Regions from separate parts of the Pseudomonas sp. RC3H12 genome, predicted to be linked through region 3. Evidence: riboswitches for the same ligand, from Rfam matches in the RefSeq annotation. Region 3 holds a riboswitch; each other region holds the start of a gene.
The links. A riboswitch is a leader RNA that binds a small molecule or an ion and turns the genes downstream of it on or off. The one in region 3 is predicted to bind cobalamin.
Positions count from the first base shown of each region.

Region 1: another riboswitch for cobalamin. It lies ahead of KHO27_RS10450 (TonB-dependent receptor plug domain-containing protein); the one in region 3 lies ahead of KHO27_RS11325 (ABC transporter substrate-binding protein).
Region 2: another riboswitch for cobalamin. It lies ahead of KHO27_RS12405 (TonB-dependent receptor); the one in region 3 lies ahead of KHO27_RS11325 (ABC transporter substrate-binding protein).

Region 1 is NZ_CP075595.1:2,285,688-2,295,874, forward strand. It holds gene KHO27_RS10430 (HD domain-containing phosphohydrolase) at 1-1,564, opposite strand, end outside; gene KHO27_RS10435 (8-oxoguanine deaminase) at 2,134-3,492, shown strand; gene KHO27_RS10440 (ABC transporter substrate-binding protein) at 3,538-4,461, opposite strand; gene KHO27_RS10445 ((2Fe-2S) ferredoxin domain-containing protein) at 4,454-5,182, opposite strand; gene KHO27_RS10450 (TonB-dependent receptor plug domain-containing protein) at 5,194-7,149, opposite strand; cobalamin riboswitch at 7,240-7,443, opposite strand; gene KHO27_RS10455 (DUF2946 family protein) at 7,587-7,976, shown strand; gene KHO27_RS10460 (TonB-dependent receptor) at 8,048-10,187, shown strand, end outside.
Region 2 is NZ_CP075595.1:2,732,637-2,742,823, forward strand. It holds gene KHO27_RS12375 (GNAT family N-acetyltransferase) at 1-24, opposite strand, end outside; gene KHO27_RS12380 (DUF488 domain-containing protein) at 14-400, opposite strand; gene KHO27_RS12385 (inorganic phosphate transporter) at 529-2,145, shown strand; gene KHO27_RS12390 (glutathione S-transferase N-terminal domain-containing protein) at 2,185-2,880, opposite strand; gene KHO27_RS12395 (GNAT family N-acetyltransferase) at 2,905-3,426, opposite strand; gene KHO27_RS12400 (PaaI family thioesterase) at 3,492-3,989, opposite strand; cobalamin riboswitch at 4,178-4,382, shown strand; gene KHO27_RS12405 (TonB-dependent receptor) at 4,490-6,607, shown strand; gene KHO27_RS12410 (GlxA family transcriptional regulator) at 6,746-7,801, shown strand; gene KHO27_RS12415 (NAD(P)/FAD-dependent oxidoreductase) at 7,933-9,138, shown strand; gene KHO27_RS12420 (HvfC family RiPP maturation protein) at 9,157-9,867, opposite strand; gene KHO27_RS12425 (HvfB family MNIO-type RiPP peptide maturase) at 9,872-10,187, opposite strand, start outside.
Region 3 is NZ_CP075595.1:2,481,852-2,492,038, forward strand. It holds gene KHO27_RS11300 (DUF6708 domain-containing protein) at 1-456, shown strand, start outside; gene KHO27_RS11305 (T6SS effector BTH_I2691 family protein) at 453-3,434, shown strand; gene KHO27_RS11310 (DUF6708 domain-containing protein) at 3,437-4,330, shown strand; partial or broken gene KHO27_RS11315 (PAAR domain-containing protein) at 4,346-4,599, shown strand; gene KHO27_RS11320 (acetyltransferase domain-containing protein) at 4,905-6,074, shown strand; cobalamin riboswitch at 6,102-6,299, shown strand; gene KHO27_RS11325 (ABC transporter substrate-binding protein) at 6,409-7,422, shown strand; gene KHO27_RS11330 (FecCD family ABC transporter permease) at 7,419-8,435, shown strand; gene KHO27_RS11335 (ABC transporter ATP-binding protein) at 8,450-9,217, shown strand; gene KHO27_RS11340 (hypothetical protein) at 9,329-9,649, opposite strand; gene KHO27_RS11345 (bleomycin resistance protein) at 9,786-10,187, opposite strand, start outside.

The sequences.
Region 1 (10,187 bases), 200 kb from region 3:
TCGCATCGGCGAGTTGCAGCACCAGGATGCCGAGCAGCGCCTGGCCGCGGTCATTGAGCACCACCGCCAGGCTGCGCCCTTGCCATGCGAGGGCCTGGGTCACCGCGCTGGCCAGGTCATGCCGCTCGCCTTCAGGCACCGCCAGTTCCTCGGGGTAGTCATGGCCGCGACTGGCGGCGGCCAGGCGCAACCGGCTGTTGTCGTCGTACAGATACACCGCACCGGCGCTGACGCCCGCTGCCGCCACCAGGTGATTGAGCACGCCGTCGAGCATGCCTTCGAGTTGGGTCTCGCGGCTCAACGTAAGGGTGATCGCCTGAAAGTTGCGGATGGTGCCGGACATGCGGCTCAGCACCCGGCTCAGCTCACGCACTTCGGAGACCCGCGAGACAACGCCCACCTCACGGCTGAAATCGAAACTGGCCAGGCCCTGTACCTGCTCGGTCAGCCGGCGCAACGGACGGCCGATGCGCCGGCCCAGCAACCCGCCGAGCAACAGCAACACGGCGGCCAGTGTCACCGCCCAGAGCAATTGCTCGAGCAGCACCTTGCGCGCGCCGGCCAGCAGTTCGTGGGCCGGCACGGCGATCAGCACCTGCAGGTGCTGTCCGGCCATGGAGGTAAGTGGCACGCGCATGCCATACCAGGTCTGCCCCTCGACCTGGTACGGCTGCGGGCTCGCGCCCTGGGGCATGTCGGCGTAGATATGCGCAAGGCTGCCGATGCCCAGCTCGCCAACGCGCGACAGGCGCACGCTCTCACCCTCGCGCACGACCACCCGTTGCAAGTCCGGGTAGGCCACTACGTTGCCCTGATCGTCGACCACGGCGATCTCGGTGCCGGCGGTGATGCGCAGGTCGCGGCTCTCGCTGGCCAGGTCATTGACCGAGACATCCATGCCGATCACCGCCGTGCCCTCGGCGCTGCGCTGGGCCATGGTCAGGCCGATCTCGCGGGTGGTAAAGAATACGTAGGGACGAGTGAGTACGGTCTCGGGCTGCGCGCTGGCTTCGATGAACCAGGGGCGTTGGCGTGGATCGTATTGGTAGTCGGGCTTGCTCTGGCGCTGCAACAGGGTCAGTGCCGGGTCATAGAAGCGCCACTCGCCTTGCATCGCGCCATCGGCGCCCTGGGTGACGGTCTGCACCAGGAACGCCGTGTCCGCCGGTGCCGCGAAGCGCTGCAACAGTTGCGGGTCACGCAAGCGCCGGACCAGCAGGAATTCACCGTTTGGGTAACCGACGTAGGCGGCGCTGAGCATGCGGTTGGCACGCAGGCTCTCGACCAGTTGCGGCAGTTGCTCGAGGCGCTGGGCCAACGTGCTTGACGCCGGGCTGAAGGCCAGCAGGCGAATGCTGCTCTGCACCGGGTCGACCAGGCGCCGGGCGCGCTCGTCGATGGTCCGGCCGACCTGCTGGGCGGCATCGCCGGCGGCGGCCACCAGGGCCTGGCGCACGCCCAGGTAGCCTTGCCAGGCGAGGGCCGCACCCAGCGCCAGCATGCCCAGCATGATCGCCAATGCCACCAGCCACTGCAGGGAAATGCTCCGGCCACGGTTGTTCATGGCCGTCTACTTCGAGCAGACACCCGTCCAGCCATCTGCCTCATCAACGTGCAGCCCATCCCAGGTACTCCCGTGTGGCGATTTCCACAGTGTAATCAGCCCATGCGAACGTGCCGGCCCGAGATATCCGCTGGCCGCGAGACAGCCAGATAGTGGCATGATGCCATGCAAGACTGCATGCACTTTTCCGGAGCGATTGCAGGGCGCGGTTAGATGAAACAATCCATCGTATACAAAACAAGCGAATTCTGTTTACACTGCCTCGCGCCTACGACAACGGTCATCGCCGTTGCGTATTGCGACAGGCTCAAGCCATGCGACATCCACTGCCGCCCGCCTTCACCGGGCATCCTTCCCGAATGCCACTTGCCGCATTCGTCCTGTCACCGTCTGCCCACCTGCCCGATGCGCCCGCCATGGCGCAGCCTTCGCACGTGCGCGGTGAACCGTTCGCCCCTGTCATCGACGCCCGGCCACGCCGCGGCGCCTGACGGCCCTGGTGCGCCCGGCCCATGCACCAGGCGCCTCTCTACAATCAGAAAACACATCCCAAACGGGAGGGGACACACATGCCCAAGACCCTACTGGTCAAGAACGCCGAACTGCTGGTGACCATGGACGGCGAACGCCGTGAAATCAAACGCGGTGGCCTGTACATCGAAGACAACGTGATCCGCCAGGTCGGCCCCAGCGAAACGCTGCCGCAAAACGCCGACGTGATCCTCGACATGACCGGCAAGGTGGTCATCCCGGGCCTGGTCAACACCCACCACCACATGTACCAGAGCCTTACCCGCGTGGTGCCGGCGGCCCAGGACGGCGAGCTGTTCAACTGGCTGACCAACCTCTATCCGATCTGGGCGCGACTGACCCCGGAGATGATCGCGGTCTCGACCCAGACGGCCATGGCCGAACTGATCCTCTCGGGCTGCACCACCTCCAGCGACCACCTGTACATCTACCCCAACGGCTGCAAGCTCGACGACAGCATCCACGCCGCCGAGGAAATCGGCATGCGCTTCCACGCCGCTCGCGGCAGCATGAGCGTCGGCCGCAGCCAGGGCGGCCTGCCGCCGGACTCGGTGGTGGAAAAGGAAAGCGACATCCTCAAGGAATCCCAGCGTCTGATCGAGGATTACCACGACGCCAGCCATGGCTCGATGCGGCGCGTGGTGGTGGCGCCCTGCTCGCCGTTCTCTGTCAGCCGCGACCTGATGCGCGAAGCGGCGGTCCTGGCCCGGGAGTACGGCGTGTCGCTGCATACCCACCTGGCCGAGAACGTCAACGACATCGCCTACAGCCGCGAGAAGTTCGGCATGACCCCGGCCGAGTACGCCGAGGACCTGGGTTGGGTCGGCCACGATGTCTGGCATGCCCACTGCGTGCAGCTCGACCAGCACGGCATCGAGCTGTTCGCCCGCACCGGCACCGGGGTCGCCCACTGCCCGTGCTCGAACATGCGCCTGGCCTCAGGCATAGCGCCGATCCGCAAGATGCGCGACCACGGCGTGCCGGTGGGGCTGGGGGTCGATGGTTCGGCATCCAACGACGGCGCCAGCATGATCGGCGAGGTACGCCAGGCCTTGCTGCTGCAACGGGTCGGCTTTGGCCCGGATGCGATGACCGCCCGCGAAGCGCTGGAAATCGCCACCCTGGGTGGTGCCAAGGTGCTCAACCGTGACGATATCGGTGCCCTGGCACCGGGCATGGTCGCCGACTTCGTCGCCTTCGACCTCGGCCATGTGGCCTATGCCGGCGCCCTCCACGACCCGCTGGCGGCGCTGGTGTTCTGCACCCCGACCCATGTTGACACCAGCGTGATCAACGGGCGCGTGGTGGTTCAGGACGGGCGCATCGCCACCGTCGACTTGCCGCGGGTATTGGAGCGTCACAACCAGCTGGCGCGGCAGCTGGTCAGCGGCGAGTAGCACAGCCGCTCCCGCGCCAGGCTTCGCGATCAGCTCAAGGGCCTGCTATGGAACAGCCATCCCCCTGAGCCGCTGCGCCAGTTCCAGGGCCACCCGCCCGCTGGCCGGCGTGGGCATCAGTTGGGTGAACGGGATATCGATCATGCGATTCTCGCGCACCGCCCGCAGGCTCGAGAGCACCGGGTCGCGGGTCAGCAACTGACGCTTGCGGCTGGCCGGCGACCACAGGGCGTCGGCCAGCAGGATCACGTCGGGGTCGCTGCTCAGCAGCGCCTCGCGGTTGATCGTCACGCGGTACTGGTCTATCCCGGCAAGCACATTGCGCGCCCCGGCGGCGGCCAGCAACGGCGTGACAAACCCACGTCCGCCCTCGCTGTCCAGCCCCCGCACCTCGCTGTCGAGGTAGAACACCGACAGTGGCTTGCCGCTGGGTGCGATCGCCCTGGCCTGCGCCAGGTCGGTCTCCATCGCGTCGATCAATGCCTGCGCCCTCGCCTGTCTGCCCAACAGCTCGCCAAGCACAGTCAGGTCACGCCGGACATGGCCGTAGTAGTCCAGCGAGTGGCCGTGACAGGCCGACTCGAGCAGGTAGGTGGCAATCCCGTTGCCGGCCAATCTGCTGCGCGAGGTGATCCCATCGCCAAAGGCCGTGGCGAATCCGCCGACCACCAGATCCGGCCTTTGCGCGTACAACACTTCGCTGGCCGGATACTCCCGGGCGATCACCGGCACACCCTGGTAGCGGCCCTGCTTGTAGGCGGCGCCGTTGTCGTCCAGGTAGGCCACCCCGACCATCGACGGCCCCGCGCCGAGGGCGAGCAGCAGGTCGGCCGCGTGCTGGTTGAGGGCGACGATACGCGCAGGCGCCGCAGCGGGCCGTTGCCAGTCCTGCCCGCAGTTGCGATAGCTGTCGGCCAGGGCCGGTGTGCCACAGCACAAGGCCAGCGACAGCAGCCAGGCTTTACGCATCGCACGCCCCTCCCTTGATCAACAGTCCTTCGGCGATCCTTGCGCCCTCTAGATGCGTTTCCACCAATTCCTCCACCTCCCGATCATCACGTACCCGATACCAGCAGCCGTCCGGATGCACCGTCAACACTGGCCCCAGGTTGCAGGGAAACTGGCAACCGGTGCGGGTCAGCAGCACGCCGCCCGGAGTCTCGATCAGGGCACGCTCCAGCAGCAGCCGGCGCAGGCGTTTCCATAGCGGCAAGGCGCCGCGCCGCACGCAGCGGGGGCCGGTGCAGAGGAACACCTGGCGGGCATGCTCGGGCACCCGTGACCAGTCCGGGTCGCTGGCCACCGCGTTGACCTGGTCGCACGCCAGGTGGCGGACAGGTTCGCCGATGCTGGCACAGGCCACTCGCGCATCCAGGCCGCGCCGCCCCAGGGCCTGGGCCGTGACCCAGACGCCGGCCCGACCTTGCGCCACGCGCCCCAGCTCATCGCGCAGCCAGTCCAGGTAGGCGCTGTCCGAGGTGGGCTCCAGGTCCACCACCAGCAGGCGTTCCACGCCCTGGTCGAGGGCCTCGCGGATCACCGCCCAGAGCCCGTCGAACCCCTCCAGGGTGTCGACGATATCCCGGCCCGCCTCGTGGCCACGCAGGTCACGGATCTCGGCGCCAAAAGCTTCCGCCGCCGAGCCGCCACCCAGGCCGGGGCCGACGAACAACACGCGCTGGTAGTCCATGCTCACGCCCCTCAGAAGGTGTAGGTGTAGCGCAGTTCGCTGGTGAACGGCCGCCCGAGATTGTCAACGTTACTCGCCCGACTGGTGACATAGTCGCGGTCGAACAGGTTCTCCACCAGCAGGCTCAGCCGGTGCTGGCGGGCGCCGTCCAGGTAGCGATAAGCATCGGCGTCGACCACCGAGTAATGGCCGTAGTCGACGCCTTTGGAGCTGACCACGTCGCGGATATAGCGAATGGCGCCCCCGGCCCCCCACCTGCGATCCGCCGATTCGTAACCGAGCCGCGAACGGGCGAAGAAACTCGGCACGTCGTTGATCGTTGCCCCGGTGCGCGACTCGGTGAGGTTGCGGGTCATGTCGGCCTGCAGGCTCCATTGATCGTCAAGCTGGATACGCGCATCGGCCTCGAAGCCACGCATCTGTACCTGCCCCTGGCCGTTGACCCACTGGCTGCCGTCCAGGGTGATCAAGTCGGTGATCTTGCGGCGGAACACGGTGACGCTGGCGCTGAATTCACGTTCCAGCAGCAGGCCGTGGTAATCCAGGCCAAGCTCGGCATTGCGGCTCTTCTCGGGCTTGAGGTCACGGTTGCCGACCTCGTCGCCAGGCTCGTTGACGAACAACTGCTCGGCATTGGGCAGCTTGTAGGCGCTGCCATACTGGCCGCGCAGTTGCCAGTTGTCGTTCAGGTCGTACAGCGAGGTGAGCATGCCGACGGTGGCGCTGTCGCCGCCGCTCATGGCCTCGTGGCGCAGGCCGAGGCTAGGGTGCCAGTTGGGCAAGGCCTCGATCCTGGGCCGCAGTTGGGCGTACAACGCATTGGCCTGGGCCTTGTCGTCGTCGATCACCAGCACGTCGTCCTGGCCCTTGAACCACTGGTTGTCGGAACCGAACACCAGCACGTGGCCGCCGTCGAGTTCGGCCTTGCCCTCGGCCTGCACGCCCCAATCGGTGAAGCCCCAGTAGTCGTTGTGGTTGACCACGTCGCGGGAGCCGTCGGCGCGGTTGTTGATGCGGGTGTAGCGGGTGTCCCAGTCATTGACGTGGCCCTTGACGAAGTAGCTCAGGCGCTCGCTGATGCGCTGTTCGAAGGTAGCCGTGGCGATCTGCTGCACGCGGTCATTGGTGGTCTTGTAATTGTTCACCGGTCGGGCGAAATCGAGGTTGGCGTCGGTGTACTGGTAGAACAGCTCCAGCCGCGCATCGTCACCGAAGGCCTGGATCGCCTTGCCGCCGAAGGTGGTCACCTCGTAGCCGCGCTTCTTGTCGCTGACGTTGCCGCTGTAGTCGCGGTTGCGAAACGGCTGGTAACCGTCGGAGACGTTGTGACTGACATAGGCCAGCAGGCCCAGGTCGCCGAAGCCATTGCTGAAGATCCGCTCGACGCGGGCGTCCTTGCTGCTGCCGGCGAAGCTGTCCAGGCCCAGGTTGACCTCACCTGAAGCCTGACGGCGTTGCGGGCTGCGGGTGACGATGTTGATCACTCCCGCCACGGCCTGGGTGCCGAACAACAGGCTCTGGCCGCCCTTGAGCACCTCGATGCGCTCCACCGCGTTGGCCGGCAGGGTGTCCAGGTACAGGCCGCCGTACAGGCGGTTGTTCAGGCGTACACCGTCGAGCAGGATCAGGGTGTCGTCATTGCGCCCGCCGAGCAGCGAGTAGGTGCCGTAGTCGAACGGGCCGTTCTTCGGCGCGACGTAGAAGCCGGGGATGAACATCTGCATCACCCGGGTGATGTCGGCGCCGGGGCCGGCGCGCTCGATCTGCTCGCGGCTGACGATCTCGACCTTGCTGCCGTACTGGGCCATGGCGGCGACCGTGGTCGACTCCACCGACGGCGCGGCGACGATCTGCTGGTCGAGGATCAGGGGGGTGTTTTCGGCCAGTGCCAGGGGGCTGGCCAGGCAGCCCAGGAACAAAGTCCGGGCCTTGGGGAAACGACGTCGGGAGTGAATCACAGCAATCATGCTCTTCTCGAAAGTGACTTTCGCAGAAGCACGCAGGAGCACGGATCGCGCACACGCCAATACCGGCCCATGCCCGCCCACCGCAGGAGTTTGCCTACAACATTCCAGGCCGGTCTCCGGGCTCGCAAGACAAGATGTCTTCACCTTCCCATGACGCGCGGGCCACAGTGGTCTGTCGAAGGCATCACTTGCATACCGTTGCGGGGGCAGCACCGGACTGGCGCGAAGCGCGTACCGGTTTCCCGTTTCACCCCATGCGCGGCGGCATGGGACACCTGAAATCGGTCGGCATCTGAACACCTTGGGGCAAGGGGCGTCAAGCAAAGGCCGGTGAATCGTTTCGCGTGTTTTTTATCTGCCAATCACTCTAGGCAGATGTGTCAAAAGTTGTAGAATCCGCACGCCCAATCTATTCCCATTCCCTTCGAGCTTTGCCGATGAAGCTGGCCCGCCACACACGATCGCAAGTCGCCTGGGTGCTGTATTTCAGCATCCTGTTCGGCTCGTTGCTGTGCGCCATGGGCCATGGACAGATGGCAGGCTTGCGCCTGGCCGGCCTGGATGACGCCGCCTGGTGCGCGGCCGACAGCAGCGGCGTGTTCAAGGGCGACCAGGACATCACCGACCCGGTGCTGCCTGCCGGCGGCGACTGCGTGATCGCCAGCCTGTTCAGCGCCATCCTGCTGGCGGTGTTCTTCGGCTTGCTGGCCCTGCTCGCCGGGGAGTCGAGCAAACCCTTACCCAGACAACCCGCGCCACGGCTGCCCAAGCAGCGCTGGCCACTGGTCAACCCCCGCGCCTCCCCCGCTTCGCTTCTCGCGTTCTGACATCGCCACGCCCTCGAACTGCCTGATCGGCAGCGGGCGTGCGCTCACCGATTTCAGCCAGGAAGCCTTGCATGTTCCGCATGACCACTCTGGCGCTGCTCGTTGGCAGCGCAACCTGCGCCTGGGCGCAGGACGACACCCTCACCCTGCCCGCCAGCAACGTCACGGCCACGGCCGACCAAGCCAAGGAGGCGACCAGCCTCGACCTCGACCGGCCCATCGAAAGCGGCTCACGCCTGAACCTCAGCGCCCGCGAGAACCCCGCCTCGGTCAGCGTCGCCGACCGCAAGACCATGCAGCGCATCGGCGCGCGCAACTTCCAGGACGCCGCCAATGCGCTGCCCGGAGTCAACGCCTCGGCACCGCCCGGCTGGGGCGGCTACGTGTCGTATCGCGGCTTCAACGGCGCCCAGGTCAGCCAGCTGTTCAACGGCATCAACCTGCAGTACGGCGCCGCCGGGCGCCCGGTCGGGGCATGGATCTACGACCGTGTCGAACTGCTCGGCGGGCCGTCGTCGTTCCTCAACGGCAGCGGCGCCGTGGGCGGCAGCCTGAACATGATCACCAAACTGGCCAACCGCGACGAGGACACCTTCGAGGGCCGCGTCAGCTACGGGCGCTACGACACGATGGAAACCTCGGTCGGCTTCAACAAGGCGCTCAACAGCGGTGACGGCCCACGCCACTACGCGCGGCTCGACTACAGCCGCACCAGCACCAATGGCTATATCGACCGCCAGGAGAACGGGGCAGGCAACCTGGCCTTCTCGCTGCTCAGCGACATCAACGACCAGCTGTCGCACACCCTGGCCATCGAGTACCTCGAAGAGAAGGAAGACAGCCCCTACTGGGGCGCGCCGGTGCTGCAACCGGCCAGCGGCACCCTGCACATCGACAAGCATCACCGTTTCGACAACTACAACGTCGAGGACGGCCGCTACGAGCAGCGCACCCGCTGGCTGCGCTCGATCACCGACTACCGCATCGACGACAGCAACCAGTTGCGCAACACCTTCTACCACTACAACGGCCAGCGCGATTACCGCAACCTCGAGGTGTACCGCTACAACCCCGGCAACACCGCCATCGCCCGCTCCGGCGGCTACCGCCAGCGCCACGACCAGGAGGTCAACGGTAACCGCGTCGAGCTGACCCACCAGGGCCAGCTGTTCGGCCTGGCCAGCGACTGGGCGTTCGGTATGGACTACAACCGCAACCAGCAGACCGCCTACCCGTTGTCCAAGGGCGCGTTCGACAGCATCGATCCCAACGGTTTCCAGCCCGACCACTTCCTCGACATCCCTGGCATGGACGCTCCACGCGCCAAGGGGCGCAGCACCACCACCGACACCACTGCGGGCTTCGTCGAAAACCGTACCCGCCTGACCAACCAGCTGTCGCTGGTCACCGCGCTGCGCTACGACCATATCGACTTCGACGTGGTCGACCACGTGACCCGGGCCAAGCTGAATCGGCGCTGGGATGCCTTCACCGGGCGCCTGGGGCTGGTCTATGACCTGACCTCCAATGTCAGCCTTTACACCCAGTACAGCACCTCGGCCGAGCCGCCAGGGGGCTCGCTTACCGGCGCCTCGCTCAGCCAGGTCGGCGACTTCGACCTGAGCACCGGCAGGCAGGTGGAAGTGGGCAGCAAGTTCGACTTCCTCGACGGGCGCGGCTCGGCCACCGCGGCGGCCTACCGCATCGTGCGCAAGAACATCTCGGTGCCCTCCTCGACCGTGCCCAACACCACCGAGCAGGCCGGCCAGCAAACCTCCACCGGCATCGAGTTGGCGGCGTCGTTCAAGGTCACGCCCAAACTGCTGGCGGCGGGCAACTTCAGCTGGGTCAACGCCGAATACGACGAGTTCAACGAGACCATCGGCGGCGTGGTGTACTCGCGCAAGGGCAAGAACCCGGTGAACATCCCCGACCGGGTGGCCAACCTCTGGCTGACCTACGACCTGGCGCCGGGCTGGCAGGTCGGCGCCGACGCCCGCTACGTCTCGGCGGTCTACGCCAACACCGCCAACACCCAGTGGGTGCCTTCGTACACCGTCTACGGACTGTCGATGACCCACGACCTGGACCAGCACGTGCAACTCAGCGCCCGCCTGCGCAACCTCACCGACGAGGTCTACGCCCGCTTCATCCACCAGACCAACACCCAGTACTACCTGGGTGAGCCGCGCAGCTTGGAAGTCGCTGTGC
Region 2 (10,187 bases), 250 kb from region 3:
GGCGGGGATCAGTTCAAGGGGCATAGCACACCGGTGAACTGGCCGGGCCACGGCGCTCCAGCTCATCCTCCAGCCACCGGGCCAGGACCTGGGCATTGTTGTGCTCGGTATCCTTGCCAGCGTAGAGCAAGGTCAAATCGCCTTTATCGGCCAGGTCCAGCAACGGATACCAGTGCTCGGGGTGGGCGGCCAGTTCCTGCTGATAGCGCTGGACAAAGGCTGCAAAGTCCAATTCACCGGCGTGAAATGCCTTGCGCAGTGCATCGGAGGGCGCGACTTCGCGCAACCACTGCCCATGCAGGTCTTCCTTGCGCTTATTGCGGGGCCACAGGCGATCGACCAGCACGCGCTGGCCATCCTGCACCTCGACGCTCTCGTAGACGCGTTTGCAGCGAATCATCAGGTACTCCTGCGACATCGTTCCCCTACCAGCCTAGGGCCTTCATTGATCGAGGTCACGGCCCGGTAACGAATTGTTTCTATGCTGTATACCTTCGGCACCACCGCCCGACGCCAACCGGAGCCCTCATGGCAACCCCGTCACTGGCCAGCCAGCCCGACCTGAGCCTGCGCACCCCAGGCCCACCCCTTGCCCACAAACCCGGACGCGCCACCCTCACCTTGTTCTTCGGCCTGCTGCTGGCGGGCCTGGCCTACACCTTCTGGAGCCTCAAGCAGGACGTCAGCGCCAGCGGCACCGTCGTCACCACCGTCACCCCTTTCCTGTTGCTGGGCCTGGCCCTGCTGATCGCCCTGGGCTTCGAGTTCGTCAATGGCTTCCACGACACCGCCAACGCCGTGGCCACGGTGATCTACACCCATTCGCTGCCGGCACCGGTTGCGGTGGTGTGGTCTGGGTTGTGCAATTTCCTCGGGGTGCTGCTGTCCAGCGGCGCGGTGGCCTTCGGCATCATAGCCCTGCTGCCGGTGGAGCTGATCCTGCAGGTCGGCTCGTCGGCCGGTTTCGCCATGGTCTTCGCCCTGCTGCTGGCGGCGATCATCTGGAACCTCGGCACCTGGTGGCTGGGGCTGCCGGCCTCGTCCTCGCATACCCTGATCGGCTCGATCATCGGCGTGGGGGTGGCCAACGCGCTGATGCACGGGCGCGATGGCACCAGCGGCGTTGACTGGGCCCAGGCCAGCAAGGTTGGCTACGCCCTGCTTTTCTCGCCCTTGATCGGCTTCGCCTGCGCCGCCTTGTTGCTGCTCGCCCTGCGTGCGCTGGTCAAGCGCCGCGAGCTGTACCAGGCACCAGAAAGCCAGACGCCGCCGCCCTGGTGGATCCGCGGCGTGCTGATCCTCACCTGTACCGGCGTGTCGTTCGCCCACGGCTCCAACGACGGGCAGAAAGGCATGGGCCTGATCATGCTGATCCTGGTCGGCACCCTGCCAATGGCCTATGCCCTGAACAAGACCATGCCCAACGAGCAGGCCCTGCAGTTCTCGGCCGTCGCCGAGGTCACCCGCCAGGCGCTGGTACGGGCCGCCCCCGCGCCCGCCCCGGCCGATCCGCGCCAGGTGCTGACCGCGTTCGTCGCCACCCCTGCGGCCAGCCCCGAGCTGCTGCCGGCGCTGGCCGCGCTGACTGGCATGATCGGCGAGGAGGTCAAGGGCTATGGCTCGCTCAAGCGCGTGCCGGCCGAGGCCATGGCCAACGTGCGCAACGACATGTACCTGGCCAGCGAAGCCATCCGCCAGATCGACAAGCACCAGCTGGCCCGCTACGACGCCGATACCGCCCGCCATGTGCAGTTGTTCAAGCGCCAACTGGACGACGCCACCCGCTATATCCCGCTGTGGGTCAAGGTGGCGGTGGCCATCGCCCTGGGCCTGGGCACCATGGTCGGCTGGCGGCGCATCGTGGTGACGGTGGGCGAGAAGATCGGCAAGACCCACCTGAGCTATGCCCAGGGCGCTTCGGCCGAGGTGGTGGCGATGTGCACCATCGGTGCGGCGGATATGTTCGGCCTGCCGGTATCGACCACCCATGTGCTGAGTTCGGGGGTGGCCGGGACCATGGTGGCCAATGGCTCGGGGATTCAACGCAAGACGCTGGTCAACCTGCTGATGGCCTGGGTGCTGACATTGCCGGCGGCAATGGTGCTGGCGGGGTGCTTGTACTGGTTGCTGAACCAGATCCTCTGAGGATGTGCGACGGGGGCTGCCGCGCAGCCCCCGACGAGGTCATGCCGGAATCTTCAGGCCTCGCTGCACGGCCGGGCGCTCGAGGAACCGCGCCAGCACCCGCTGCACTTCCTTGAACGTGTCGAATTCCACCAGCTCCCGCGCGTTGTAGCGCTCCACCAGGTTACGCACCCAGGGGAAGATGGCGATATCGGCGATGCTGTATGCATCGACCATCCACTCCCGCCCTTGCAGGTGGCGGTCGAGCACCGCCAGCAGGCGCTTGGACTCATTGACGTAGCGGTCACGGGGACGTTTGTCCTCATACTCCTTGCCCGCGAAGAAATGGAAGAACCCCACCTGGCCGAACATCGGCCCGATGCCGCCCATCTGGAACATCAGCCACTGCAGGGTCTGGTAGCGCTGGGCCGGGTCCTGGCTCAGCAACTGGCCGCTCTTCTCGGCCAGGTACTGCAGGATCGCCCCCGACTCGAACAAGGGCAACGGCTGGCCCCCCGGCCCATTGGGATCGAGGATCGCCGGGATCTTGTTGTTGGCGCTCAGGGAGATGAACGCGGGGCTCAACTGATCCTCGGTTTCGAAGCTGACCTTGTGCACCTCGTAGGGCAGGCCGATTTCCTCGAGCATGATCGAGACCTTGACCCCGTTGGGCGTGGCCAGCGAGTACAGTTGCAGACGCTCGGGGTGTCGCGCCGGCCATTTGCCGGTGATGGGGAATGCGGAAAGTTCGGTCATGGGGTGCCTTCGCGTTGGGAGCCTTCAATCTAGATGATCTTCGGCCATCCTGACCATCACCCAGTCGCGGTGCCGCTCGTCGCCGCAAGGGAAGATCGCCTCGCCCACCTTGCGAAAGCCGTTGCGCTGATAGAAACCGATCGCCCGAGCGTTCAGCTCATTAACTGTCAGGCGCGCCTGGCCATCGACCTGGGCCAGGGTGGTGGCGAGCAACAATTGCGCGGCGCCGGTGCCATGGGCGCAGGGTAGTACATAGCAGCGGGAGATTTCCGCCAGTTGATCGGCTTCGGCAATGCCCAGCTTGCCGGGCGCCAGGTCGAGCATGCTGTAGCCCAGCACCTGGCCATCCCGTTCGACCACCAGCAACCGCTTGTGCGGGTGCTCCAGGTGCGCCTGGAAATGTTCGGGCTGGAGATGGTGGGCGATGTAGTGTTGCTGGGCGCTGACCGCGCTATCGGGCGGGCTGGCCAGGGCGAAGGTCGCCTGGCCGACAAGGCTCAGGGCCACGCAGTCTTCGTCACGGGCCGGGCGAATCTGGTAGGGCATGGCAACATCCTGTCGGGCAGCCGGGTCACGTTCGACAATGCCAGCCCCACCCCATCGGTGCAAGTTCAGGCGTCGCCATGGGCCTGGCGCTTGAGCTTCTCGGTGTCGACCCGCACAAATACCGAATCGGCGGTGACAGTCAGTACATCCCCGGCCCAGACCTCGCAGATCACCCGGGTCTTGCGCCCCAGCTCGCCCTCGACCCGAGCCTTGAGCAGCAGTTCGACGCCCATGGGCGTGGGCTTGAGGTAGGTCAGGCCAAGCTGGCCGGTGACGCAGTCGATACGTGGCAAGGTGCCAGGTTCGCGGCCTTCGGCACGGTAGTGACAGGCCATGGCGGTCCAGTTGGAGTGGCAGTCGACCAGCATGGCCAGCAGGCCACCGTAGACCAGGCCGGGCCAGCCGGTGAAAGTCGGGTCGGGGGTATGCCGGCACGACAGGTGGATGCCGTCGGCGTCCCAGTGGCTCTGCACATGCAGGCCGCTGGGGTGGGAACAGCCGCAGCCGTAGCAGATGCCTTCGGGGGCGGCGAGTTGTTGCAGGGACAGGGCGTGCTCGGTCATACGCGTCCTTGGCTTGTTGGTGTTGGATAAGGAGGCTGGCTGCCGATGGTAGCGCCCTGCGCGGCCTGCGCCAATGCACGAGGCCTGGCCGCAGACAATACCTGCCTGACGGCAACCGCTCTGAACCGCGATTCAGCAAGATTCAGCCCACCCATCCAGACGATTGACTCCCTGCCCGTTCGGTGGTCAGATGCGCGCCAGTTTCAGGTGCCCTGCGCCGCCGCGCGCAAGGTGAAACGGGAAGCCGGTGAGTCGATACCACGACAAGTCCGGCGCTGCCCCCGCAACGGTAAGCGAGCGAACCCTTCGACAGACCACTGTGCACACGCATGGGAAGGTGAAGGCTTCACGACCCTCGCAAGCCCGGAGACCGGCCTGAGGCTTCACTTGGCAACCCGCGGTGGGCGGGCGCAGGCCGGTATTCGCGTGCGCGCCTGCGCGCGCTTCGCCGTTGCGTGTTTTCCACCGGGATCCATTCTTTCCTGCAGCAGTGGAACGACATGTCCCGTATCAACAAGCTTCACACCCTGGCGGCCTGCCTGGCCGTGTCCCTGCCGGCGCTGGCCGACGAGCAGCCCAGCCCTGCGCTCACCCTGCCCTCCACGGCGATCACCGACAGCCGCGACCCGCAGACCGTCGACCTGGCCACCCCCACCCAAGCCGGTTCACGCCTGAACCTCAGTGCCCTGGAAACCCCGGCGAGCACCAGCAGCATCACCGCCGCGCAAATCCAGCAGCGCAACAACACCACGGTGCAGGATGCCGTGACCCGCTCGCCGGGCATCACCTTCATCGGTACCCCTGGCGATGGCGGCACCGGCTTGTCGGCGCGCGGTTTCACGGGCCAGAGTTCGGTGATGACCCTGTTCGACGGGGCGCGCCTGTACGCCGGCGCCGGCACCCTCACCTACCCGGTCGATCCCTGGATGGTCGAGCGTATCGATGTGATCCGTGGGCCTGCCTCGGTGCTGTATGGCGAGGGCGCTACGGGGGCTGTGGTCAACGTGATCCCGAAAAAGCCCTTCAGCGGTGATATCCGCAACCACCTGCGCCTGGGCTACGGCTCCTGGGACCGCCAGCAACTGGGCCTGGACAGCGGCGGCAGTCTGAGCGAGCGCCTGAGCTACCGCGCCACCCTGAACCAGCAGGCAGGCAACGGCTGGGTCGACCGCACCGATTCGCGCAGCCTGGCGTTTTCCGGCGCACTGCGCTTCGATGCCAGTGACGACCTGAGCTTCACCTTGTCCCACGAACGCGGCGACGCACAACCTGCCAACTACTACGGCACGCCGCTGATCGACGGCCATCTGCGCAGCAGCGTGCGCAACAAGAACTACAACGTCAGCAATGACCAGCAGCGCTACCACGATGAGTGGACACGGCTGACCAGCGACTGGAACATCAGCGACAGCATCAGCGCCAGCAACCAGCTGTACTACATCAAAAGCCGTCGCCACTGGCGCAATGCCGAGGAATACGCCTGGGATGCCGGTGTGATCCAGCGCCGCAGTTTCCTGGAGATCAAGCACAACCAGGAGCAGATCGGCGACCGCCAGAGCTTCACCTTCGATCACTCGCTGTTCGGCCTGGCCAGCAAGACCGTGGTGGGCGCCGAGTACAACAAGATCCGCTTCAACATCGACAGCAACTCACCCTATGAGGATGGCTACACCGACCCGCTCGACCCTTGGCGGCCGGCGCCCGGCGGGTTCCACAGTGCCGATCCGACGCGCCCGCAGACGCTGTCGAAAACCAGCACCTTCTCGCTGTTCGCCGAAAACCGCACGCAACTGACCGAGCGCCTGTCGCTGGTCACCGGCATACGCCGCGACCAGAACCACATCGACCGCAACGACCTGGTGAAGGACACTCGCGAAGACCAGAGCCTGCGTGGCGGCAACTGGCGCGCCGGCCTGGTGTACGCGCTGACTGACGATCTGTCGGTGTACGGCCAGTACTCCACCAGCGAGGATGGTGTCGGTGACCTGCTGACCCTGCGCCCGGAGCAACGCCTTGAACTGACCGAAGCCAAGCAGACCGAATTCGGCCTCAAGCAACGGTTCTGGGACGGACGCGGCGAATGGACGTTGGCGGCCTACCACATCGTCAAGAAGAAGCTGCCGGTGTACGACGTGGTCTCCAAGCGCAGCCAGCAGGCAGGCCAACAGACCTCCGATGGCCTGGAGGCAAGCCTGGAGCTGGCACTGGGCAATCAATGGCAACTGTCGGGCAACGCAGCCTTGGTGCGCGCCAAGTACGATGACTTCACTCAGCTCAGCCGAGGCGTTTCCTACGACCGGTCTGGCAACCACCCTCAGGACGTCCCACGTCGAACCGCCAACCTGTGGCTGAGCAAAGGCTTCGGGCAAAGCGTCGACACCGGTATTGGCCTGCGCTACGTAGACGCCCGCTATACCAGCGCCGCCAATGACCAACGCGTGCCGGGCTACACCGTGGTCGATGCCAACATCGGCTGGCAGGTGCTACCCGACGTGCGCCTGGGCCTGCAGGTGAACAACCTGTTCGATCGCGAGTACGCCCAGTCGAGCTACAGCGGCGAACAGTGGCTGCTGGGCGCACCGCGCTCGTATTTCGCCACGGTGGACTACAGCTTCTAGGTCGGCCAGGTAACAGCGTGGGAGCGGGCTTGGCCCGCTCCCACAAGAGCCCAGGTCTGACGGCCATCGCGTCGTGCTTGAACATCATCGCGCCACCTGCTCGACTAGGGCCTACGCCCCGTCCACAAGCAGCGCGCCATGACCGACATCCCGCAAATTCCCGCAGCGCCCGTGCACGCGCTTGACCAGCCGCGCACCTTGCTGTTCCTCGCCTACCCGCAGATGGGCCTGCTCGACCTCAGCGGCGCGCAGACGGTGTTCTGGGCCGCGACCAAGGCCCGCGCCGCGCGCGGCCTGCCCGGCTACCGGGTGGTCACTGCCAGCCTCGAAGGGGGCCTGGTGGCCACCGCCGAGGGCCTGGCCGTCGCCACCGAGCCACTGGCGCCCTGGCTGCACGAGCCCTTCGACACGCTGGTCGTGCCCGGCGCCCCGGAGATCGTCCGCACCCTCCCCGATCACGCCGAGCTGGTCGCCTGGCTGGCCCAGGCCGCCCAACGCGCCCGACGTACCGCTTCGGTATGCAGCGGTACCTTTCTGCTGGCCGCCGCTGGCCTGCTTGATGGCCGCCGGGCCGCCACCCACTGGGCGATGTGCGATGCCCTGCACCGACGCTTCCCGGCCATCGAGGTGGATGCCGAATCGATCTTCGTGCAGCAGGATCAGGTGTGGACTTCGGCCGGCGTCAGCGCCGGCATCGACCTGGCGCTGGCCCTGGTCGAGGCCGACTGCGGCCGCGAGGTGGCCATGCAGGTGGCCCGCGAATTGGTGGTGTTCCTCAAGCGCCCCGGCGGCCAGGCGCAGTTCAGCGAACTGCTCAAGGCCCAGGGCGAGGACAGCGACGCCTTCGAGGCCCTGCACCTATGGCTCAGCGAGCACCTGGGCGACCCGCGGCTGACGGTCGAGCGGCTGGCCGAGCAGGCGCGCATGAGCCTGCGCAACTTCACCCGGGTGTACAAGCACAAGACCGGCCGCACCCCGGCCAAGGCCATCGAGGTGTTCCGCCTGGAGGCGGCGCGCCGCTTGCTGGAAAACTCCGACCAGCATATCGAGCAGGTCGCCCGCCAGTGCGGGTTCGGCAGCGAGGAGCGTATGCGCCTGGCGTTCCAGCGCCACCTGGCGGTAACCCCGCGAGACTATAGGGCGCGCTTCGCCCGCAGCGTGCCGCTGGCCGAAATCCAGGGTTCTTTGGCCTAGGGGCAAACCGAGGGGGCGCTTAGCATCTGCACCACGCCTGTCGGGCCGCAATCCAGGCTCACCCCCAAGGCGTACCCTTTTTCCACTGCCGCAGCGACAACATCCATAATCGCGGCATCCAGGAGCCCCTCATGAAACAGATCCTGATCATTGGCGCAGGCTTCGCCGGGCTGTGGAGCGCCCTCGGCGCCGCCCGCCTGCTCGACCTGCACAAACGCGACGACGTGCTGATCACCGTGCTCGCCCCCCAGGCGGAGCTGCACATCCGCCCACGCTTCTACGAACCCGACGTACACACCATGGCCGCTCCCTTGCAGGCGGTGTTCGACGCGGTCAACGTGCGCTTCGTCAAAGGCACGGCCTACCACATCGACCAGGCCAGCCAGGAGGTGGCCTATCGGCAGACGGGTGGTATCGAGGCCAAGCTGGGTTACGACCGCCTGATCATGGCCTGCGGCAGCCTGCTCAACCGCCCGGCGCTGGCAGGCTTCGACCAGCACGCCTTCGATGTCGACAAGATCGACTCGGCCACCCGCCTGGAAGAACACCTCAAGTCCCTGGCCGCCCGCCCCGACAGCCCCGCACGCAATACCGTGGTGGTGGCCGGTGGCGGCTTCACCGGCATCGAGACCGCCACCGAGCTGCCCAGCCGGTTGCGAGCGATCCTGGGCGACAAGGTCAAGCCGCGCATCGTCGTGGTCGACCGCGGCGCGAAGATCGGCGCCGCCCTGGGCGACGGCATTCGCCCGGCCATCGAACAGGCATCGGCGGCGCTGGGGATCGAGTGGATCTGCGGCGCCACGGTGGCCTCGGTGGATGGCGGCGGCGTGCTGCTGGACAACGGTGAACGCATCGCCGCCAACACCGTTGTTTGGACCGTGGGCTTCAAGGCCAACCCACTGACCGAGCAGATCAGCGGCGAACGCGACCGCCAGGGCCGCCTGCATGTGGATGGCAACCTCAAGGTCATCGGCAACCCGACGGTGTACGCCGCGGGCGATGTGGCCTACGCTGCCTGCGACGAGGTTGGCAACTTCGCAGTGATGTCCTGCCAGCATGCCATTCCGCTGGGCCGCTACGCTGGCAACAATGCCGCCGCCGAGCTGATCGGCGTGGCACCGATGACCTACAGCCAGCCCAAGTACGTCACCTGCCTGGACTTGGGCGCCTGGGGCGCTGTGTACACCGAAGGCTGGGAGCGCACCGTTTCGCCGCCGACGGACAAGGCCGAGGCCAAGCAGCTCAAGCAGCAGATCAATTCGGTATGGATCTATCCGCCGGCGGCTGACCGCGCGGCAGCGCTGGCGGCAGCCGATCCGTTGATCCCGGTGGCCTGACGGTACATCTGCGCGCGCCTACAGGGCATCTCGAGTACCCACGATGATGCCCTGCTCACGCAACTGCCTCAGCATCTGCAGCCCTTGCTGCAGGTGCTGACTCCCCAGCGCCCGCAAGCGCTCGCGCCCGGTACCGGGCAAGCCCACCAGCAGCTGCCAGGCCAAAGGCGCCAACCGGGCGAAGCGTACCTGCAGGTTGGCGTCGCGGTACACCAGCAACAAGGTGGGCTGCTCCGGCGCCTCGTCGGGTTGATACTCGGGACCGATGCGCTCCACCGGCCAGCGGTAGGCCAGCACCCGCGCCACGCACGACAGCAGCGGCTCGCCGACCAGCAGGTCGCCGTCCGGGTCGTGCGGCGGATCCTCGGCGTCGCTCAGGTACAGCTGCGCTTCGATCCATTCGTAGTGCGCCAGCTCCAGCTGCCAGGGAGCGTCCGGCGCGACGCCCTGCAGGTAGTCGATGAAGGCTTCGGCTACTTCGGTGAACAGCGGCGTCTGGCTACGGTAATGGGCGTAGAAGTCACGCACCCGGGCATGCCAGCGCTGATCGCCAAGGGTCCGGCGCATCACTGGGAAACTGCCGGCCAGCAGCCCTTCGATGGCGCCGTAGAACAGTTCGCGGTAGACCTTCAGGCGCCGCGCCTCGATCCCGGGCGGCGGCGGGTTGCCGACCGGGTCGCGCAGGTGGCGGGCCAGGGTGAACTGCTGGTGGCGCAGGGTTTCGATCATGGTCTTACGCTCCATGGGCACGTTGCACGTCGCGGATGCGCGCCGTCTCGGCCAGCAAGTCGGCCAGCGGCGGGTAGTTGAAGTCGCGCTCGAGCACGGTGGGTTGCGCGCCGAAGCGCTGGCAGGCGACGGCGAACAAGGCCCAGACATCCTCCTTGACCGGCGCGCCGTGGGTGTCGACCTTCAGGCCCGGCGCTTCGTCATAGTGACCGGCCACATGCATGCCCACCACCCGCTCGCGGGGAAGGCCGGCGAGGAAGGCCCGGGCGTCGTAACGGTGGTTGCAGGCGTTGACGAAGACGTTGTTGACGTCCAGCAGC
Region 3 (10,187 bases):
ACCACCTCCTATGCACTCGCATTCGCACCCCGTCGAAAAGACGGAAGTCTCCATCAAAAAGATTGCCTCTGGACCGACAGCAACGAACCCACCGAACCCGGTATCAAACACGTCGCCGAAGTCTGGGAATACCTTCGCCTCTTCATGAACCACGGCCCAGCCAAACTCCCTCCTCCCGGCGAACCCAACTGGTGGTACCGACCGCTTCATGCCATCTGCCTCACCCCAGCAGAAGCCTGGCGCCACTACGCCCCCTGGCGAACCGGCGAGCCCGGAGAACTGCAGGGCAAGAAAAACTGGCAACTGCCGTTCTGGGCCGTGTTGTTCCCCTACAACCTCGGCCTTGCCCTCTGCTGGTACGGCGTGTGCCGCCTCTTCAATGTCCGGGCAGCACCGCCTCCACCAGAGGCCTTCGACGAAGCCCCAGTACGCTCAACCAAAAGGCAGCGTAAATGATCGACGTTTCTGCCATAGCCGGCCCCGCCTGCAGCCCGCGCGTGCCCATCCTGCCGGTGCGCTATGCCATCGTCCCGCGTACGGGCGATGCGCCTGCCTGTCGCTACGCAGGCGCAGGCTTCAACCTGGAACAAGGCTTCGCCCCGCTGCAGCACTCGTCCTACACCCTGCGCGCGCTGCGCCCAGGCTACATCTACGTGTTCATGAAAGGTCCTCAGGGCGAAAAGCTGGTCATTCATGAGTACGACGGCGAAGGACGCTACCAGGAGTTGCGCTATCAAGGGCTGGAGCGCTATCACCAGCGTGACCGCTACCTGTCCGGTCAGAGCATGGGCTGGGTTTGGGCCGATACCTGTCAGGACACCGCCAAGGAGGTGTGGATCGGCTACAGCCCGCACCTGTGGACCAACGCCACGACTGCCCGCATCACCGCTTCAGCAGCCCTGCGCAAACGGCATATGCGCAAGCTGGACATGGCCGAGCTGATTGCCGGCAACCCGGCCCCCTCTACCCAGCCCCATGTACTGCCGCTCAGTGCGCTGCAAGACTGGGTCGAAGACTACAAACCGACAAGCCGGCGTATGTCCCTGACCTGGAGCAGCCACGCGTCCACAACCCCCTTGTCCATCGGCAGGCTCAACGCCATTGCCCGGGACTATCCCAGCACCCAGCCGAAAATACCGGTGGTGGTGGCGCTGGCTGATGCTGAAGGCATGGCCCTGGACCTGAGCCTGTCGGTCTCGGCCTACCAGCACCAACTGCACGACCTGATGCCCGCCGAGCAGCTCGAACACACCAAGCCCGCGCAAGGCTCCGAGCAGGCAGGCGTACCGGCGTGCTACCAGCTCGATGCCGAACGGCTCAGCCAGCAGAGCCGCGATTTTCACCATCGCAACCTGGTCGCCCTGTTGCTGAACAAAACACTGGAGACGATGTACCCGGCGGATATGCCCGCTACCGAAGTGGTCGAAACAAGACTGCAGTCCACCCGCACCGGACGCCCTCTCCCCCCGGCCGAGGCACGTTATCGGGCGCTCACTCACGAGGACTATTCCCCGAACGGTGCGCGTTTGGCGCTGCGCATCGATACCGACAAATACCTGCAGTTCCTCGCCGAACGTGATGAGCTGGAGCAGCGCATTGCAGGCCTGCGCAACCTTGCCCTGCAAGCCAGTCATGATCACGACGCGTGGCTGGCCACGGCCGAAGCTGCGCATATCGATGACCCCTACAGCCTCGCCGCCGCACTGGCGTGCTATGACCGCGACGAACGCATCTCGGCCCGTGGCCTGGAAATCTCCCTGGCCCTGCTGATTTACCCGATGGGCCAGCCGACACCCGGTACCGAAGACCGAGACCGGCGCTTCAAACGCCTGGAACAGTGGCTGGACCAGCACGACAGCCCGCTCTACACCGCCCTGGCGCCGTTCAACCCCTTCAAGGACAAAGCCGATGCGACCGGCAGTGTGCTGGGTGGCGGCGACAATGTCATCGAAGGGCTGGCCGGGCGTTTTCCGGCCATTGCCGACATCACCGACCTCACGGCCCAGTCCGTCAACGCCGTGGTGCTCAAACGCCTGCGTGGCCAGACCCGCTGGGACGCCAGCCATACCCTGCGTCAGCAAGTACTGCTGGCGGCGCGTGAGGCCAATGCCGAGAAAGCGCTGGGGCTGTTGGCGGCGCGTTACCAGATCACCGACCAGGCCATCCGGGAAAACCCGTTCAGCCAGGAGGTGGAGCGGTATTTGAAGAGCGGCATGGCGCAGGTTGAGGAAATGAAGCAGCTGCGTATTTCGGGCAATCGGACGGTGGCGGTTGAGTTGACCACTACTGCGCGGGTTAAACCCAGCTTGCTCGGGTTGCTTACCTCAGGCGGGGGCGGTGGTTTGAACGCCGGGATGCTGTGGTTCAACGTGATCTCGCTGAAGACGGCTTACAACAGCCTGCAGAAAAGCAATGCGCCGGAATACACCTTGGGGTTTGCGGCATCGATTTTCGGGGTGATCGGTGCGGCGGCGGCGACATTGGTTAGCGTACGGGCAACGCAGCAAGCCGTGATGCTGAGATTGAGTTCGACGGCGCCGGGGATAGCGTTTGGTAACGGCGTGATCAAGTTTTTGGGGAGCAATTTGTTTGCACGACTATCCGGTTACCCTGCAATTTTTCTAGGACTCGCTTCAGACGTTGAAAAATCCGACAGACAGAAACTACATGGTAACCCTGAAGCATCTGCCTTGACACTTTATGGCGGAAGCGCTGTCGCGGCAGGCTCCGTTTTAGTATTGGAAGGCGGACTCGCGGTTGCAGGAGTTACATCAGTTGTACCCTTTGCCGGGTGGGGCGCGGCAGCGCTTGTACTCCTGGGAGCAGTGATCATCGCTGGAGGCTTATACCTTCACGCCAAATCGTATGAACATCTCCATACCCCTATCGAACTGTGGGCAGCAAGGAGCATATTCGGCAATCGTAAAAACGATGGAGAGGTGCATCCCGAAATCGTTCTGGATCATGAAAAAAAACTTCCCAAATTTCCCTCTCTGCAAGACGAACTTAAAGCCTGGCACGATGAGCATTACAGACCAAGGTTAATATCCGCAGAAGAAGCGCAATCCTTTGGTATAACCGGAGTCGACAGCGGCTGGCATAAAAATAATTACTGGGCGCCAGCAAACTGGACCACCATCACCCACAACGAAGTCACCACCACACAACCCACCGTGGAATTCACAGTATTCCTACCGGGTTTCATCTTAGGCACAAGCGAATGGTCAGCTAGCTTGAGCAGCCTTCGTGAAGACGGAGAAATGGTCGTCTTCCCACTTGCTGCTATTTGCTACGTTATAGGCGCCGGCTTAATTCTGAATTTCAAGAACACGATAAATAACCAAAATCATGCCTTACTGCATTTAGCCTATAGCTCCAATCAAGGCTTGAATGAAGGAAATGAGGTTAACTCAACTTTTCGTCTCGAGCGCTAATCATGGCAGTTATATGGATATTCAATAACAGCTCAAACTCCGGACACAAGCCAGCAATTACTGGACAGCTAGAAAATTTATCCACAAATACATTAACCCTGCGAAATCCGTGGGTGTCCGACTCTGTATTCACGGGGAAACTATACACCGCCATGACACTACTACTAGCCATTTATTTTTACCCAAGAATTGCAAATCCCGAATACAGAGACATATTACTAGCAAGCACGCACTCAATGGCTCAATACATAATTACACCCTTCATATTCACACCTTTTCTCGCCTATAGAATCTATTTCATAAAAAAACTTTCAAACTTCCACTTCAGCCGCTCAACCAAAAAAATCCTATACCAGCGCGGTAAAAAACTTATCATTTTTGACTGGAACAAGACCCATGGGGGTGTATTCAAACGTACCGAATTTGGAGGCTCATCCTTTAGTACCAGTTATGCACTTGCCTTCGCCCCACCTAGAGAGGATGGCAGCCTGCATCAAAAAGATTGCTTATGGGTCGACAGTAACGAACCCACTGAATCCGACATCAAACACGTCGCCGAAGTCTGGGAATACCTTCGCCACTTCATGAACCACGGCCCGGCCAAACTCCCTCCGCCCGGCGAACCCAACTGGTGGCACCGGCCGCTTCATGCCATCTGCCTGACCCCGGCAGAAGCCTGGCGCCACTACGCCCCTTGGCGAACCGGCGAGCCTGGGGAAATGCAGGGCAAAAAAAATTGGCAGTTACCGTTTTGGGCAATGCTGTTTCCTTACAACTTCACTCTCGCCGTCTGTTGGTACATCGTCTGCCACCTGTTCAACGTCCGTGCTGCACCTCCTCCGCCGGAGGCCTTCGAGCAAGCCCCTGTCCAGCCAAGTAAGAAGAGGCGCAAATGAGGGTCAACTGACTCGTTGGTCACCGCCCGAGCCGACCATCGCCATCTTTGCCCTCTCCACGGGGAAGGCACCGTCATCAGCGGCGCGGACAGTGCCACAGTGAATGGTCGTGCAATCGCACGCATAGGGGATGAGCTCAGTTGCAGTGCGGTCATCGAGACCGGTGACGCGCATACGTTAATCCAAGGTAGCCCCGTAGCGCGCCAAGGCGACAAGAGCAGCCAAGGCGCGCCCTGATCGAATGTGACCCCGCTTGGCTGATTGCATAAGGCCGACACGGTGTCGCTTCGAAGCTGCCCGGTTCACAGTCAGTGTCACCGGGCTGCCGCGCCGCAACGAGGACGACTTCAATTATGGGTTGGAGCAAGTCGCGATTGCCAAAAGAGAAGCCAGATCCTGCAACGTCTGCCTGAGACAGGTTGGAGTTCCTAAGTCGCCGCGCTGTGTCGTCCAGAACGACGCATTACTTGCGATGACGCTGGCTACTCCAGCGCATTTCAGTACCCAGGCCCCATCAAAATGAAATAAGATAACGTTTCATTCGAATACCCTTCCAACCTGCGACCCCTCCTCGATGACCAGTTTCCCAACCGCCCTCCCCACCCAACGCCTGCAAAGCATCGACGCCCTGCGCGGCCTGGTGATCCTGTTCATGCTGCTGGACCACGTGCGCGAAACCTTCTTCCTGCATCGCCAGGTCAGCGACCCGATGACCATCGATGCGATCGACGCCACCGAACCCAGCCTGTTCGCCAGCCGTACCCTGGCGCACCTGTGCGCGCCGGTGTTCGTGCTGCTTACCGGGCTATCTGCCTGGTTGTATGGCGAAAAGCACCAGGGCCGTGGCGATGTCTCGGTGTTCCTGTTCAAACGCGGTCTGTTCCTGGTTGTGCTGGAATTCACCCTGGTCAACTTCGCCTGGACCTTCCAGTTGCCTCCGAGCGTGATCTACCTGCAGGTGATCTGGGCCATCGGCCTGAGCATGCTCGCCCTGTCGCTGCTGGTGTGGCTGCCGCGTCCGGCGCTACTCGCCCTCGGCGCGCTGATCGTCGCCGGTCACAACCTGCTCGATGGCCTGCATTTCGGGCCGGAATCGGCGCTGCATGTGCCATGGGCGATCCTGCATGAGCGCAGTTGGCTGGAGGTGGGCGAACATCTGCGCTTGCGCACGTCCTACCCGCTGTTGCCGTGGATCGGCGTGATCGCCCTGGGTTATGGCCTCGGGCCGTGGTTTGCCCGGGGCAGCGACGCCGGCAAGCGCCAGCAGCGTCTGCTATGGGTCGGCGCGGGCCTGCTGCTGGGGTTCGGCGCGCTGCGCCTGCTCAATGGCTACGGCGAAGCCCCCTGGAGCCTCTACGCCAGCGTCGGGCAGACGCTGATGAGTTTCTTCAATATCACCAAATACCCACCGTCGCTGCTGTTCCTGGCCCTGACCCTCGGCGTCGGCCTGCTCCTGCTGCGCGGCTTCGAGCGTGCCGGCGACGCCCGCTGGATCGGCCCGCTTGCGGTGTTTGGCGCAGCGCCGATGTTCTTCTACCTGCTGCACCTGTATGCGCTCAAGCTGCTGTACGTGGCCTGCGTGGCGCTGTTCGGCCTGAACCAGGGCCGCTATTTCGGTTTCGATGGCATCGGGGCGGTATGGCTGACCGCCGTGCTGCTGCCGCTTGCCCTGTACCTGCCGGTGCGCTGGTTCGCCGGGCTGAAAGCGCGCCGGCGCGATATCGCCTGGCTCAAGTACCTGTAAAAGCGTTTTCACCCGACAGCCCGATGGTCTACCATGCCGCCCGCCGGTTTCCACACGGAATCAAAAGGGAATCCCGGGCTCGCCACTGGCGATCCAAAGGGAACTGCCCCCGCAACTGTAGGTGCCGAGCCTGCGCCATCGATGCCACTGGGTCTGCCGACCCGGGAAGGCTGGCGCCGGCCTGGACGCACCAGTCAGGAGACCTGCCGGCACGCATTCACCAACCGGCGGGGTGTCCGGGATGGTCATCCGCCCTGGCCGCGTGCTTGCGCAGGCTGTCGGGCGATGCCTGTCCGTGGGCCATTCCGTGCACCACCCAGGAGATCGCCCCACCATGCCGCACCGCCTCGTCGCCCTCCTCGCCGGCCTGTCCCTGTCGGGCCTGGCCCACGCCAGCGCCACCCAGTACCCGCTGACCGTCGACAACTGCGGCATGCCGCAGACCTTCACCCAGGCCCCGCAACGGGCGGTGACCGTCGGCCAGGCCGGTACCGAGCTGCTCTATGCCCTGGGCCTCGGTGAGCGGCTGGCGGGCACCTCGCTGTGGTTCAACAACGTGCTGCCGGAATTCAAGACGCAGAACGACAAGGTCCCGCGTCTGGCCGACAACGAACCGAGCTTCGAGGTGGTGGTCGGCAAGCGTCCGCAACTGGTGACGGCGCAGTTCGAGTGGATGATCGGCGCCCAGGGCGCGGTAGGCACCCGCGAGCAGTTCCAGGAGCTGGGCATCCCCACCTACCTGCTGCCCTCGGACTGCGAGGGCAAGGACAACCTGGTGGGCGCCGACGGCACCCGCCTGCAGCCGTTCAAGGTGCAGAGCATCTACAAGAGCGTCAGCCAGCTGGCCGAGATCTTCGACGTGCAGGAGCGTGGCGCGCGCCTGAATGCCGAGCTCCAGGGCCAGCTGGAACAGGCCAGGAAGCGCCTGGCCGGCCAGGACCTGGCGCACACCAGCGCGCTGTTCTGGTTCTCCAGCGCCGACCTCAAGACCGACCCCTATGTCGCCGGCCGCCAGGGCGTGGCCGACTACATGCTACAGACCCTCGGCGTGCGCAACGTGGTCGAGTCCAGCGAAGAATGGCCTACCGTGGGCTGGGAGACCCTGGTCAAAGCCAACCCCACCTGGCTGATCGTCGCGCGCATGGACCGCCGCCGCTACCCGGCCGACGACTACCAGAAAAAACTCGACTTCCTGCGCAGCGACCCGGTCACGCGCAATATGGACGCGGTCAAGCACGGCCGCATCATCGTCCTCGATGCCGACGCCATGCAGGCCGGCATACGCCTGTTCCGCGGCCTGGACGTGCTGTCCAGCGCCTTCGCCAGCGGTAAAGCACCCCAGCCATGAGCCGCCTGCTGCCCATCAGCCTCTTTGCCTTGCTCGCCCTGTGCCTGGCCATGCTTGCCGGGATTGCCATCGGCGAGACCCGAGTCGGCGCCGAGGCGATCTGGCAGGTGCTGGCCAACCAGCTGTGGCAGGCCGGCCATTCCGTCGACCCGATCGACGCCGGCATTGTCTGGAACTACCGCCTGCCGCGCACCCTGGTCGCCGCCGCTTGTGGCGCGGGGCTGGCGACCTGCGGGGTGATCCTCCAGGCGCTGCTGCGCAACCCGCTGGCCGAACCGTACCTGCTGGGCCTGTCGGCCGGTGCCTCGACCGGTGCAGTGGCGGTGGGGTTGTTCGGCCTGGGCGGGGCGGTGCTGTCGCTGTCGGCCGGCGCCTTCATCGGCGCGCTGGCGGCGTTCGCCCTGGTGCTGCTGCTGTCGCGCGCCAGTGGCAGCCGCCATGACAACGCCCAGGTGATCCTCGCCGGCATCGCCGGCTCGCAGTTGTTCAACGCCCTCACCGCCTTCCTCATCACCAAGTCGGCCACCGCCGAGCAGGCCCGCGGCATCCTGTTCTGGCTGTTGGGCAACCTCAGCGGCGTGCGCTGGCCGTCGGTGTGGCTGGCGGTGCCGGTCGCCCTGTTCGGCATCGCGATATGCCTGTGGCAGCGCCGGGCACTGGACGCCTTTACCTTCGGCGCCGACTCGGCGGCCTCGCTGGGCGTACCGGTGCGCCGTACACAGCTGCTGCTGATCAGTTGCGCGGCGCTGGTCACCGCAGTGATGGTGTCCATCGTCGGCGCCATCGGCTTCGTCGGCCTGGTCATCCCCCACGCCCTGCGCCTGCTGCTCGGCCCCGGACATAGCCGCCTGCTGCCGGCCAGCGCCCTGGGCGGTGCGCTGTTCCTGATCATCGCCGACATCCTCTCGCGCACCCTGATCACCGGCCAGGTGATCCCGGTGGGCGTGGTCACGGCCTTGATCGGCGCACCGGTGTTCGCGCTGATCCTGATCAGCCGCCGGGGGCGCCCATGAGCGTGATGACCACCATCGCCGACGCGCCGCTCACCTGCCAAGGGCTCGGCTTGCGCCTGGGCGGACGCGACGTGTTGCAGGGGGTCGACCTGAGCGTGATGCCCGGCGAAACCCTCGGCGTGGTCGGCCCAAACGGCTCGGGCAAGTCCACCCTGCTCAAGCTGCTCGCCGGCCTGCGCACGCCCAGCAGTGGCAACGTGCGCCTGCTCGGCGAAGCGCTGGAGCGCATGCCGCGCCGGCATATCGCCCAACGCCTGGCCCTGGTCGAGCAACAGGCCGACACCCTGGACGCCATCAGCGTGTACGACGCCGTCGCCCTGGGCCGCACGCCCTGGCTCTCGGCCCTGGCACCGTTCGGCAACGATGACCGCTCCATCGTCGAACAGGCGCTGGCCGACGCCGACGCCAGCCACCTGCGCCGACGGCTATGGGGCGAACTGTCTGGCGGCGAACGCCAGCGCGTGCACATCGCCCGGGCCCTGGCGCAACGGCCGCAGGTGCTGTTGCTGGACGAGCCGACCAACCATCTCGATATCCAGCTCCAGCTCGGCTTGCTGCGCCAGGTGCAGGCGCTACCGGTGACGACGCTGGTGGCGCTGCATGATCTCAACCAGGCATTGACTTGCGATCGGCTGGCCGTGCTCGATCAAGGGCGGTTGGTTGCGCTAGGCAAGCCAGAGGCGGTGTTGACGCCGGAGCGGTTGTTGGGGACGTTTGGGGTGCGGGGGCACTACCTGGTCGATCCGTATGATGGGGCGCGGGTGTTGCGGTTTCGTGCCTGAGTCGGCATGGAAAGCGCCGCTCACGCGGCGCATCGCCGGCAAGCCGGCTCCCACACCGACCGCGCCAGCCTGAAGCAATGCGCCATCCCGTGGGAGTCGACTTGGCGGCGATCAGGCCGGTTGGTTTATCTGCGGCAGCTTCCACACCTGCAACTCCTGCGGCGTCAGGCTGGCCAGTACCTGCATGAAGGTTTCGGTCAGCTCGCAGCTGACATTACCGTGGGCCCGGTAGTTGCTCAGCAGGTAGCGCTTCACCGTATTCGGCCAGTTGTTCGCCAGATGGGCGGCCTTGATGATGCCCTTGGCGTCCTGATAGTTGGCGGCGGGCTTGACCTGGGTCAGCCGGCGCTCGAAGTGGCCGAAGCTCCAGTCGTCCTCGCGAGCCTCGAATTCGTCCAGCAGTTTCACCTTGTACAACGCAAGCTCGGGCATGCGTGATCTCCTTGTGATGGGGTGGAAGGAGACGGTAGGCGAATACGGCGGGAAGGGAAATGAACACGGTGTTGAGCATGGCGGGTGTCGGTTGGGATGGCCTGTCAGACGCCGGCTGCAGGGGCCGGTGCAAGGGCTACCGCGCGGATAACGCAATCGGGCGCTCACCCAGTTTCTGTGCCAGCCTCAACAGGTAGCCATCCGGGTCCTGGACCAGGAACTGGCGCAACCCCACTTCGACGGCATCTGCGCGATACCAGACCTCCTCGCACGCCTGGAACAACGGCCAGCGATGGCGCTCCAGCCGTTCGAGCAGCGGCGCGACAGCGGCGACATCGATCTGCAGGTTGATTCCCCGCCCGAAGGGCTTTTCCAGCGGCCCGGTGAGCCAGTGATCATCGGCATCGAGCTGCTCGAGCATCACCTGCGCGCCGTGCAGGTCGAGGTAGGCGAAACGCTGCTCCGGGCGTTGATAGGCAATCTCGAAGCCCAGCAGCGATACCCAGAAATCCAGGCTGCTGTCGAGGTCGCTGACGAT